DNA from 2 places in the Nocardioides campestrisoli genome. Region 2 is predicted to be linked to the other one. Evidence: predicted binding sites of a transcription regulator. Region 2 holds the regulator's gene; the other holds the start of a gene.

Region 1 (5,964 bases), 570 kb from region 2:
GCCCCCGCGCGCCGCACCCCCACCGTCTACTTCTCCGTCGAGGGACTGACCGGCCGCGAGGTGTACGAGGCGCTGGCCGCGCGCGGCGTCAACGCGCCCGCCAGCCACTTCTACGCGATCGAGGCCTCCCGGCACCTCGGGCTCGGGGACGCCGGGGCCGTGCGGGCCGGGCTCGCGCCGTACTCCACGGTCGAGGACGTCGACCGCCTGCTCGAGGGGCTCGCCGCCCTCTGACGGTTGGTGGTTGAGGAGGGCCGCCAGGCCCGTCTCGAAACCACCCCGCCCCACCCCTACCCTGGCGCGATGGAGCACGCACGCAACCCCGACGACGGGGTCCGGATCGCCTTCGACGTCGTCGGCGAGGGCGAGCCGATGCTGCTGGTGCACGGCACCGGGCTCTCGTCGCAGATGTGGCGCGGGGCGGGCTACGTCGAGCCGCTCTCCGCGAGCCACCGCCTGCTGCTCGTCGACCTGCGGGGGCACGGACGGAGCGACAAGCCGCACGAGGAGTCGGCGTACTCGATGGCACGGGTCACCGGCGACCTGGTCGCGGTGCTCGACCAGGTCGGCGTGGAGCGCGCGCACCTGCTGGGCTACTCCGCCGGAGCCCGGGTCGGCGTCAACCTGGGGGCGCTGCACCCCGGCCGGCTGCTCAGCCTGCTGCTCGGCGGCGGCAGTGCCCGGTCGCAGCGCGGTGGGCTCGACCAGATCTTCTTCCCCGACTGTGCCGCAGTGCTCGAGAACCACGACATGGCCGAGTTCGTGCGGCGCTGGGAGCAGGCAGGGGGAGCGCCGGCCGAGCCGGTCCGGCGCGCGTTCCTGGCCAACGATCCACGGGCGATGGCCGCCTGGTTCCGCGCCTCGGAGGACGCTCCCGGCCTGAGCGACCAGCAGCTCCGCGCTCTCGACGTACCGGCGCTGCTGTTCGCGGGCTCGCTGGACCATGCTCGGCTCAGGGACTCACGGGCCGCCCAGGCGGTGCTGCCGGACGCCCAGGTCGCCGAGGTCTCGGGACACGATCACCTCTCCACCATCTCCGCGTCGCAGGAGGTCGTGCCGTTGGTCGAGCGGTTCCTGGCGACCTGGTGAGTTGTCGTCGGCCGCCTGGGCGACAGGGCATCGGTCGGCTGCGGACGCCGCGGGGCGCAGGGGATCTGCTCGTTCTCCCGTCGCGGGGCTCGACTCTCCCTATCTTGAGCGCATGCCCAGGAACAGCCTCCGCCTCACCCGTGCGGTCTGCGGCGCACTGATCGTCTTCTCCTGCTCCGCCGTCGGGTGCGGGACCGAGGTCTCCCCGGCCGAGCCCGACCCCGTGGCCGCGTCCGAGAGCCCAGCGGACTCCGAAGCGCCAGCCGACGCGGAGGCGGTCGAGGCGGCGGAGGCGACCGTGCGGGCCTTCTTCGCGGTGAAGAGTCAGGCGGAGGAGCCGCTGAGCGCCAAGATCGACAGGCAGGCGGTCTACCTCACGTCTCGCGACGCCCACCCGAGCGCGCCGTACGAGGCGGGTCAGGAAGGTCGTCCCTCCGGCATCTCGGACTCGGAGGTGACCGTGGACCTGTCGAACGTGCGGTGGCTCGACGACGACATCCAGATCGACTTCGATTTCGATGGCACAGGCCTGAGCTACCCGATGATCGGCGACGAGCTGCAGACCGATCAGGCGACCGCGCAGAGGTCCCGGTGGGAGGGCACGGCGACCCTGGAGAACCGGAACGGGGAGTGGCTGATCCGCGAGCTGAGCGTGGACTCCTTCGGCGGCGGCATCGGGTGACCACGGCGGCTGCCGAACCGGCATGCGTTCGCCTGGGTGCGGCTGCCGCTGGACCGACCGGGACGGCATGACTATTTTCGAACGTCTGTCCAGGCGGTGAGATGACCCCCCGATTCGCCGCCAGCTTGTCGGTGGCCACCGGTTGACTGGGTGATGTCGGGAGGTCATCGGGAGCCTTCGGTACGACGGACGGGGGTCCTGGGATGTGGCAGCAGGCGGGGATGGCGCACCCGATCGCACACGCGGTCGCACTCGTCGACGAGGCGCTGACGTGCGCGAGGGTCGCGGACCCGGGACTCCTCTCCGAGGACGAGCAGCGGGATGTCCTGCTGCGGTTGTCGCAGCAGGTCGACCAGCTGGAGTCACTGCGGCTGCGGGTCATCGGTGTGGTCGGCGCCGCGGGTGGCGTGGCCGAGTCCGACGGGGCCCGCTCGGCGGCCTCGTGGTTGACCGCCCGGGTCCGTACGGGGTTCGGCCCAGCGCGGGCGGCGGAGAAGCTCGCGGAGGCGATCACCGACCGGTGGCAGCGGGTGGGGGCCGGCCTGGAGGACGGGTCGGTGAACCTGCCGCAGGCGCGGGTGATCGTGAGGGCGCTGGAGTCGTTGGTGGTCGACCCGCTGCCCGGCGAGGAGGTCCCGGTCGAGGTGCTGGCCGCCGCGGAGGCTCACCTGGTGGCGCAGACGGCCGTGTTCGACCCGGGCCAGCTGGAGCGGTTGGGCGCGAAGATCCTGGAGGTGGTGGCTCCGGCGACGTGCGAGGAGCACGAGCGCAGGCTGCTGGAGCGTGCGGAGCGGCGAGCGAACGCCGCGACCAGGTTGACGTTCCGGCGGCGCGGTGACGGTGCCACGGACGTGGCGGCCCGGATCCCCGACCACGTCGCGGCCCGGCTCAAGACGTATCTGGAGGCATGGACCGCCCCGAGGCAGGACGACTCGACCCGGTGCGGGGCGGCGACCCCGTTCGGTGGGTTCGCCCAGCGCGATCCCGCGACCGGGGTGCGCCTGCCGCAGGAGCGGTTGCGCGGGCAGGCGTTCTGCGCGTTCCTCGAGGCCGCGGACCCGACCCGGATGCCCGTCCACGGCGGCGGCGCGACCCGGGTGGTGGTGACCATGACCCTGGAGGAGCTGCGCAGCGGAGCCGGGGTGGGCACGGTGCTGAGCAACGGTGACGACCTCACCACGATGAGCGCGGGGCAGGTGCGTCGGTTGGCGTGTCAGTCCGGAATCGTGCCCGCGGTGCTGGGTGGTGACTCGGTGCCGGTGGACCTGGGCCGGTCGACCCGGTTCTTCACCCCGGGTCAGCGGTTGGCGAAGACGCTGACCCATCGGGTCTGCGCGGCGGAGGGGTGCACGGTCCCCTCGACCTGGTGCGAGGGACACCACGGCCGGGATCCCTGGGGTGCCGGCGCAGGGTCCGACCTGGCTGACTTGATGTTCCTGTGCTCCTGGCACCACCAGCGTGCCCACGACCCCGGCTACCGCACGAAGACCCTGCCGAACGGAGACGTCCGGTTCACCAGGCGCACGTAGGAACCAGGCGTACTGAGGGACCGGGCGCACGTGAGGACCAGGCGCGCGCAGGTGCAGAACCGGGAGTCGACCGGCGGTTCACCAGTCGAACGCGAGCTTGCCGGCGACGAAGATCATCGTGGCCGCGATGACCAGCTCGAGGACCTGCCAGGCGCGCGGGCGTGCCAGCAGAGGAGCCAGACCTCGCGCCCCGAAGCCGAGCCCGCTGAACCAGACGACGCTGGCCAGCGTGGCCCCGAGGCCGAAGGCCCAACGCCCGTCGATCACGCCCGCTCCCCATCCGGTCACGGGACCGCTGTGGGTCGCGGCGACAGACCCGATCAGCAGCACCGTGTCGAGGTAGACGTGCGGGTTCAGCCAGGTCAGGGCCACGGCCTTGAGGAGCACGGTCCGCCGGGGCTCCTCGGCGGGAGCGCTCTGTGCGGCGTGCAGGGACTCGCTGCTGAACGCCCGCCGCAGCGAGTGCGCGGCGTACCAGAGCAGGAAGGCGACCCCGAGCCAGCGGACGACGTCGATGACCCACCCGGCGCGGTCGACGACCGTCCCCACACCGCTTACCCCGGCGGCGATCAGCACCGCGTCGGAGGCGGCGCAGATCAGCACCACTGCGCCGACGTGCTGGCGCAGGACCCCCTGCCGCAGCACGAACGCGTTCTGCGCGCCGATGGCGACGATCAACGAGCCGCCGGTCAGGAACCCGGCGAGGAGCGGTTCGAGCACGTGCTCACGCTAGGGCCTCGCGAGCTCCACCAGCGCCGACGCAGCGGCAGCCGCCCCGCCCGCCGACGCGAACGACTTCGCGATCCCGGTGGCGGCTGCCCGCAGTCCCTCGTCGGTGAGCGCGGTGGAGATCGCGCTCCGCAGCTCCTCGGCGCGAACCCGGGCGAAGCGCACCCGTACGCCCGCCCCCGCCTGCACCACCTGGTCGGCGACCACCGGCTGGTCGTCGCGGATCGGCGCCAGCACCAGCGGGAGCCCGGCGGCGAGCGACTCGCAGACGGTGTTGTGGCCGGCGTGCGAGACCACCGCGTCGACCCGCTGGAGCAGCGCGAGCTGCGGCACCCGGGGGCGGACGACGACGTTCGCGGGCCGGTCCGGCACCAGCGACGGGGGCGCGACGAAGACGGCCTGCCACGGCTGGTCCCGGCAGGCGTCGGCGGCGACCTGCCAGAACCGGGTGCCGGCCTCGGCGTTCAGCGTGCCCAGGGAGACCAGCACGGTCGGGCGGTCGGCGTCCAGGGTGTCCCAGGGGAAGTCGTCCTCCTCCGGCCGGTCGCCCAAGGAGGGCCCGACGAAGGTGACCGGTGAGTCGATCGCCAGCGGGCCGACGAGCTCCGCGGCGGTGTAGGCGAGCAGCAGGTGCTCGGAGACCCGCAGGTCACCGGCCTCCGCGGCCTCGGGCGCGATCCCGTGCGCCACCTGGAGCTCGACCCGCCTGCGGTGCATCGCCTCCGCGACCCGCGGCAGCCCGGAGAGCGGGTCGACCAGCTCGGCCGAGGTGGTGGCCGAGGTCGCCCACGGCAGACCGCGCCGCCGGCCGACGACCGCGCCGGCCAGCGCCTGCTGGTCCACGACGAGCACGTCGGCACCGAACGCCTCGACGGCCGCGTCCACGCCGTCGACCATCGCGTCGCCCAGCGGCAGCAGCACCTCCTCCTGGAGGAACTTGAACGCCGCGGCACCGCGCAGGTCGCTGCGGCGGGCGCCCATGTCGGCGGCGTACGACGTCACCTCCGACGAGGTGGCCGGCAGGAAGACGGCATCAAAGGGGAGCAGGTGCTCCACGGTGCCGGGGACCCCCGTCCACGCCACCCGGTGGCCGCGGGCGACGAGGTCGGCGGCGACCGGCACGGTCGGGTTCACGTGGCCGGTGAACGGCGGGACCACGAAGAGGAAGCCGGAGGGGTCGGTCACCGGCTCAGGCCCCGGCCGCCACGCCTGCGCGCTGTCGCCCCATCCACTCCAGCGCCCGCTGCCGGACCAGGCCGCTCTGCTCGGTGAGCAGCGAGTGGGTGGTGCCGGGGACGATCTCCAGCTCGCAGTCGGGCATCTGGGTCTGCAGCGCCTCGGCCAGGTGCAGGATGTCGGACTCGCTGCCGTACATCGCCCGCACCGGGCAGGCGATCTGGGGCAGCCACCCGATCGGCTGCTCGTCCTTGAGGTCCTGGATCAGCGTCGTGTCGGCCAGGAACCGCTCGGCCCGCCGGGCCAGCCGGGACATCTTCCGGTCGGCGTTGTTCTCGATCCACTCCTGCGAGGTGTTCTCGTCGAGGCCGAACGCCGCGAGGGCGAGGCTGCCGGCCATCTGCTCGGCCCACCCCTCGACCGCGAAGTGCGCCTCGACCAGGAAGAGGCTGGCCACCCGCTCGGGGTGCCGGTGGGCCAGCGCCAGGGCGACGACCGCGCCGAAGCTGTTGCCGAACAGGTGCACCGGCTCGTCCAGGCCCCAGGCGTCGAGGAGCGCCACCAGGTCGTCGACCTGGGCCTCCACGCCGTAGCCGGTGGCCGGCTGCTGGGTACGCCCGTGGCCGCGCAGGTCGTACAGGTGGACGTCGCAGGTCAGCGCCAGCGGGTGGGCGAGCGTGTAGAACCAGCTGGACAGGTTGTCGATCACCAGCCCGTGCAGCATCACCACAGGCGGGCGGGGGCCGCCGTCCGCGGGGT
Region 2 (5,964 bases):
TGGGCGCCGAGGTGCTCGAGCTGCGCGCCTGGGCGGAGAAGGAGTCCGAGCAGGGCGGCACGGGGGAGCGCGACCACGCGCCCCGGCACACCGACCGGACCTGGCGCCAGGTCAGCGTCAACCACCGCGAGTGCCTGGGCGCGGCCCGCTGCGCCTTCGCCCAGGAGTGCTTCGCGGAGCGGGCCAAGGAGAAGGCGGCCCAGTCCCACCTGATCGTCACCAACCACTCGCTGCTCGCGATCGACGCGATCGAGGGGGTGCCGATGATCCCGGAGTACGACGTGGTGGTCATCGACGAGGCGCACGAGCTGACCGCGCGGGTCACGCAGGCGGCCACCGACGAGCTGAGCGTCGCCGACGTCGAGCGGGCGGCCCGCCGGGCCTCCCGCTTCGTCGAGGACCAGACCAGCACCTCCCACCCGGCCGATGACCTGGCCGACGCTGCCGAGGCGCTCGCCGACGCGCTGGCGATGACCCCCGGCGGGCGGATCGACTCCGCGAGCGAGCAGCTCAGCGACGCCCTCGTGCTGGTCCGGGACGCCGCACGCGCGGTGGTCTCGGCGTTCGGCAAGGAGGACAAGGCCGCCAAGGACGCGGACGCCGCCCGAACCCAGGCCAAGGGGCTGGCCCAGGAGGTCTTCGTCACCGCCGAGCGGATGGCCGCGGGCAGCGACGCCGACGTGCTGTGGCTCAACGAGGCCCGGGAGCGGATGCCCGCCCGGTTGGCGGTGGCGCCGCTGCAGGTGTGGGCGCAGATGCGCGATCGGCTGCTCACCGACAAGACGGTGGTCTTCACCTCCGCCACCCTGATGCTCGGCGGCGACTTCAGCTCGGTGGCCGGCAGCGTGGGGCTCAAGCCCTCGGAGCGGATCGACACCGGGGCGCCCCAGGCCGCCGACGACAAGGCCCTGCCGTGGCGCGGTCTCGACGTCGGCTCGCCGTTCGACTACGGCCGCCAGGGCATCCTCTACCTGGCGCGACAGCTTCCCCCGCCGGGACGGGACGGGCTCGGCCCCGCGCACCTGGACGAGATCGTCGACCTGGTCGACGCGGCGGGGGGTCGCGCGCTGGGTCTCTTCTCCTCCCGGCGGGCGGCGGAGGCCGCGGCCGAGGTGGTGCGCGAGCGGCTGCCGCACCTGACCACGCTGGTCCAGGGGGAGGCTCAGCTCCCCGAGCTCTCCCGGCAGTTCGTCGAGGACCCGCACACCTGCCTGTTCGGGACGCTGAGCCTGTGGCAGGGCCTCGACGTGCCGGGCGACACCTGTCAGCTGGTGCTGATCGACCGGATCCCGTTCCCGCGGCCCGACGACCCGCTGATGTCGGCCCGGCAGCGCGCGGCGGACCGGGCCGGTGGCAACGGGTTCATGCAGGTGGCCGCCACGCACGCGGCGCTGCTGCTGGCCCAGGGTGCCGGGCGACTGATCCGCACCACGTCGGACCGTGGGGTGGTCGCCATCCTGGACTCCCGGCTCGCGACGGCTCGCTACGGCGGTTTCCTCAAGGCGAGCCTGCCGCCGATGTGGACGACGACGGACCCGCAGGTGGTGCGCAAGGCGCTGAGCCGGCTCGCGGCCTCGGCTCAGTAGCCGAGGATCTGGTAGTCGCGCCGGTACATCCGGCGCACCCACTTCTCCAGCTCGGCCGAGGCCTCCCGGCGCTGTCCGGGGGCGGCGGTCTGGTTCTGCGGGTTCGCCGGCACCGCGGGGGCGCCCACCTGCTCGCAGACCTCGGCGAAGTCCCGGTCGAAGGACTCCAGCCGCCCGACGAAGTCCACCTGGCTGAGGTCGACGAGCCTGGTCTGCAGGGCCAGGTGCTGGTCGGTGCCGGGCACCGCGGCCAGGTCCTGGGTGCTCACCCACCGCGCGAACTCCACGACGTCCTGCATCCGCTTGTACGTCGCGGCGTCGAACCGGAAGTAGTTGTGGTTGACGACCTTGTCGTGCCACGCGGAGACGAACCGGTCCAGCGGGTCCCGGACGAAGGCGAACTTGAAGTAGTCCGAGAACGTCGACGTCGGGTAGTGGATCCGCATGGCGTGGTCGACGTCCATCGTCACCGAGTGCGCGGCGAAGTGGTGCCGGACCGTGCGGGTGGCCACCTTGGCCACCCGGTACCAGACGAACCGGTGGCTGTGGCTGATGGTCAGGTTGTAGCCGAGCGGGGAGAGCCAGCCCGTCTCGGCGCTCCGCTCACCGAGGTCGCGGACCAGGGTGGAGGCGTCGGCGGTCAGCTTGAACCGGTCGTCGGGCCGGGTCCGGAAGAGCTCGGGTGCCGGGGGCGCCGGTGGCTCTCCGCGGGACCCGCGCCCGCGGTCGTGCTGGTCTCGTCGGCTTCGGCGCATCGCCGGTGAGGCTACACGAGCGACGACCCTCACATCCGGCGCAGGACCGCCGTGACCTTGCCCAGGATCGTGGCGTGCGTGCCGTCGATCGGCTCGTAGGCGTCGTTGTGGGGGAGCAGCCAGACCTGGCCGTCCTTGCGCTGGAAGGTCTTGACCGTGGCCTCGCCGTCGATCATCGCCGCGACGATCTCTCCGTTGGCGGCCTCCGGCTGCTGGCGGATCACCACGTAGTCGCCGTGGCAGATGGCCGCATCGATCATCGAGTCGCCCGAGACCTCGAGCAGGAACAGGGTGCCGTCGCCGACCAGCTGCTTGGGCAGCGGGAAGACGTCCTCGACCCGCTCCTCGGCGAGGATCGGCCCGCCCGCGGCGATCCGGCCCACGACGGGGACGTACTGCGCGGCGGGCATCGAGTCGCCGATCCCCGTGGGGTCCACGCTCGCCTCGTCGGCGTTGCCCATCGCCCGCCGGGCGGCCATCATCTCGGGCAGGAAGACCTCGAGGGCGCGGGGCCGGTTGGGGTCGCGCTTGAGGTAGCCCTTCTCCTCCAGCACCTTGAGCTGGTGCGCGACGCTGCTCGAGCTGGTCAGCCCGACCGCCTGGCCGATCTCGCGCATGCTCGGCGGGTAGCCGCGCTGCTCGAAGGAGTCCTTGATGGTGGAGAGGATGCGCTGCTGGCGCGGGGTCAGCCCGGTGGCGTCCGGAGGACCGTCCGGCATCGGCACGACCTTGCCGCTGGTCTCGCGCGTCTTCGCCATCCTGGTGCCTCCTGGGGGTGGTGCGGGCTCGTGCCCTCACCGTAGTGCTCCAGCAGGCCTACTTCAAACAGGTGTTCGAAGACCGCGTGTCGTCAGTCCTCCGGCGTCCAGCCCCAGGTGACCAGCTCGAAGCCGGTGCGGAAGCCCAGTGCCACCAGCGCCTGGTACGTCGAGTCGGTGCCGATCACGGTGGCCGTGCCGGCACCGGTCTCCCGGGCCCGGTTCATCATCGTGCCGGTGAGCGCGTGCTCGATCCCGCGCCCGCGGGCCTGGGCCAGCGTCGTCACGTTCCCGAACATGACGCTGCCGTCGCGACGGTGGGAGCTGCCGGCCCCCTGCGGCTCGCCGGTGAACATGCTGCGAGCCACGAAGAACTGGTGGTCGGCCGGGTCGAGCGTGTCCAGGAAGCCGAGGTGGCTCGCGCTGGCCGAGGCCGAGAGGCCGAGACCGGCGAAGATCGTCGCGGCGGCGGGCTCGGTGTGGTCGGGCCAGGCCACGTCGATGTAGACGTGCTCGGGAGTCAGCGGGTCGATCGGGTGCTCGAGGTTGACGTGCATCGCCGGCGCCTGGTGCGGCGTCAGCCCGGCCTGGGCCAGCGTCGCCTCCAAGGCCGGGGTGGTGGTCTCCGGGGTGGTCACCCACTGGAACGGCAGGCCACGCTGCCGGAACGGCTCCAGCAGCTCGGGGACCCGCGTGGGCACGTCGGCGGAGGCGATCCGCGCCGTGGCGATCACGTTGCACGCGGCCAGCGGCAGGTGGGACCAGTAGACCGTGGCGTCCGGCTCGTCGCTGGTCGTAAAGACCGGGGACTTCGACACCGCGGCATGGAAGGCCGCGAGGTCGGCCTCGATGGTCTCCATGGGGGTGGTCAGGAGATCGCGCATGTGCAGGACGCTATGCGCGGGACCAACGGCCCGCATGCCTCAAACTGGTGACATCCCCTGTGTCATGGCCGGGGGCCCCGCGTAGCCGGTGTCGGTGCGACACGCCCTTCGAACAGTTGTTCGCCCAGATGCTTGATTCGTTCGAACAGGTGCTCTAACGTCGCACATGTGTTCGATCGAACGTCTGATCGAGACCATCCCGCCAGTCGCTCCCAGCAGGACTGTCGGAGGTCGCGACTAGACATCAGGTCGACAGCGATCCACCGGCTGACCGCCACTTCCCCAGGAGGTCCCAGATGAGCACCATGACCCTCGAGCACCCCGTCCGCCTCGCGACGGTGCACGAGCTGCGCCCGGCCGCCTGCGGTCCGGCGCCCGCCGTGCCCGTCCAGCGCGGCGCGGTGCGGCCTGAGGCTCGTCGCCAACAGGGCTCCGTGCGGCTCACCCGCCGCGGTCGTCTGGTCGTCTTCCTCACCTCGCTGGTCGCCGTGCTGGTCGCCGGCGTCGTCTTCGGCGCCGTCTCGGTGGCGACCGACAAGGAGGGCGTCGCGCCCGCGACGCAGGTCGTCATGGTCGACGAGGGCGACACCCTGTGGGGGATCGCGGCCGAGATCGCCGACGACGGCGACGTGCGCGCGGTGATGAACGAGATCGAGCAGCTCAACGCGCTCGACTCGAGCGTGGTGATGCTGGGCCAGGAGCTCCGCGTCCCGCTCGAGGGCTGACGCCCGGATCGCTCATCTCACAGACCCACAACTGAATAGCTTCCGCCGGTCGACTCGACCCCGGCCGGCGGAGCGGGGAAGAGGAGAGGCGGGGCCTGCGGGCCCCGCCTCTTCGTCTCTGGTCAGCGGGCGGCGCGTCGTCCGCCGGGCTTCCGGGGCGGCGGCTGGGGGCCGGGTGTGGGCTCCTCGGTGTCCTCGTCCCCGCCCTGCGCGGGGTTGCGCGCCAGCCCCAGCGCTGCGCTGAGCCGGGAGGCGAGCAGGAGCCCGACGAAGAGGCACGCCATCGCGCCGAGCGAGGCCAGTGCCAGCAGCGCCCATCCGGTCGAGCTCCCGCTCCGGGCGGAGGTGCCGAAGTCGATGGCCGTGTAGACGAGGTATCCCCAGGCGACTACGCAGGCGGTGATCCCCGCTGCCAGCGCGGCGATGCTGGTGTTGACCGAGGGGCCGGAACGCCTGGGCGCCGCTCGCCTCGCTCCAGCACGCTTCCCGGTCGCCACCTCCTCATTGTGACAGGTGCGTCGCGACGGTGGTCCAGAGCGCTTCGGTCGCCCGCCACGCCCCTGACCTGCGGCTTTGCCGGGGGAGCGGAGGTGGTGAAAAACAGCCTCGGCGTGTTGGGCCGTTCGGCTTGCACCCGTGGTGTCGGCGACGTACGGTTACCACTACATCTAGTACTTACACCGTTGTGGTTCTCCACATCTAGTCCACAGAGACTTCCCCGGACCCCACAGCGAGAACCGTTTCATCCACAGGAATCAGACACTCGTCCACAGGCGTTGAACCCTTAGCAGGGTGTTCTTCAGCGTGCCCGGACTTCACCCAGGGAGGGAGACCCCATGCACTGTCCGCACTGCCGGCACACCGACACGCGGGTCCTCGACTCCCGGGTCTCCGACGACGGCGGCCAGATCCGCCGCCGGCGTACCTGCCAGAGCTGTGGCAAGCGGTTCAGCACCGTCGAGCAGATGCAGCTGCTGGTCCTCAAGCGCTCCGGCGCCACCGAGCCCTTCACCCGCGACAAGGCGATCCACGGCGTGCGCAAGGCGTGCAAGGGTCGTCCGGTCACCGAGGACCAGCTCGCCTGCCTCGGCCAGGCCGTCGAGGACGCCCTGCGCAGCGAGGGGGTCGCCGAGGTGCCGGCCCACGAGGTGGGCCTGGCGATCCTGGCCCCGCTGCGCGAGCTCGACGAGGTCGCCTACCTGCGGTTCGCCTCCGTCTACCGCGCCTTCGAGAGCGCGGAGGACTTCGAGGCGGAG

What was found. Region 2 encodes LexA, which represses DNA repair genes until DNA is damaged. Its sites were predicted from a motif close to TCGAACANNTGTTCGA; they were not measured.
Region 1: a site for LexA is predicted at 1,849-1,864, ahead of H8838_RS18570 (HNH endonuclease signature motif containing protein). Genes of this name have one in related genera too.

What each region holds. Positions count from the first base shown of each region.
Region 1 is NZ_CP061768.1:3,934,504-3,940,467, reverse strand. It holds gene H8838_RS18585 (cysteine desulfurase-like protein) at 1-234, shown strand, start outside; gene H8838_RS18580 (alpha/beta fold hydrolase) at 304-1,089, shown strand; gene H8838_RS18575 (hypothetical protein) at 1,202-1,771, shown strand; gene H8838_RS18570 (HNH endonuclease signature motif containing protein) at 1,993-3,300, shown strand; gene H8838_RS18565 (LysE/ArgO family amino acid transporter) at 3,379-4,020, opposite strand; gene H8838_RS18560 (glycosyltransferase) at 4,030-5,214, opposite strand; gene H8838_RS18555 (alpha/beta fold hydrolase) at 5,219-5,964, opposite strand, start outside.
Region 2 is NZ_CP061768.1:3,366,535-3,372,498, reverse strand. It holds gene H8838_RS15830 (ATP-dependent DNA helicase) at 1-1,586, shown strand, start outside; gene H8838_RS15825 (sulfotransferase family 2 domain-containing protein) at 1,580-2,341, opposite strand; gene lexA (transcriptional repressor LexA) at 2,371-3,099, opposite strand; gene H8838_RS15815 (GNAT family N-acetyltransferase) at 3,192-3,983, opposite strand; gene H8838_RS15810 (LysM peptidoglycan-binding domain-containing protein) at 4,280-4,708, shown strand; gene H8838_RS15805 (hypothetical protein) at 4,831-5,205, opposite strand; gene nrdR (transcriptional regulator NrdR) at 5,545-5,964, shown strand, end outside.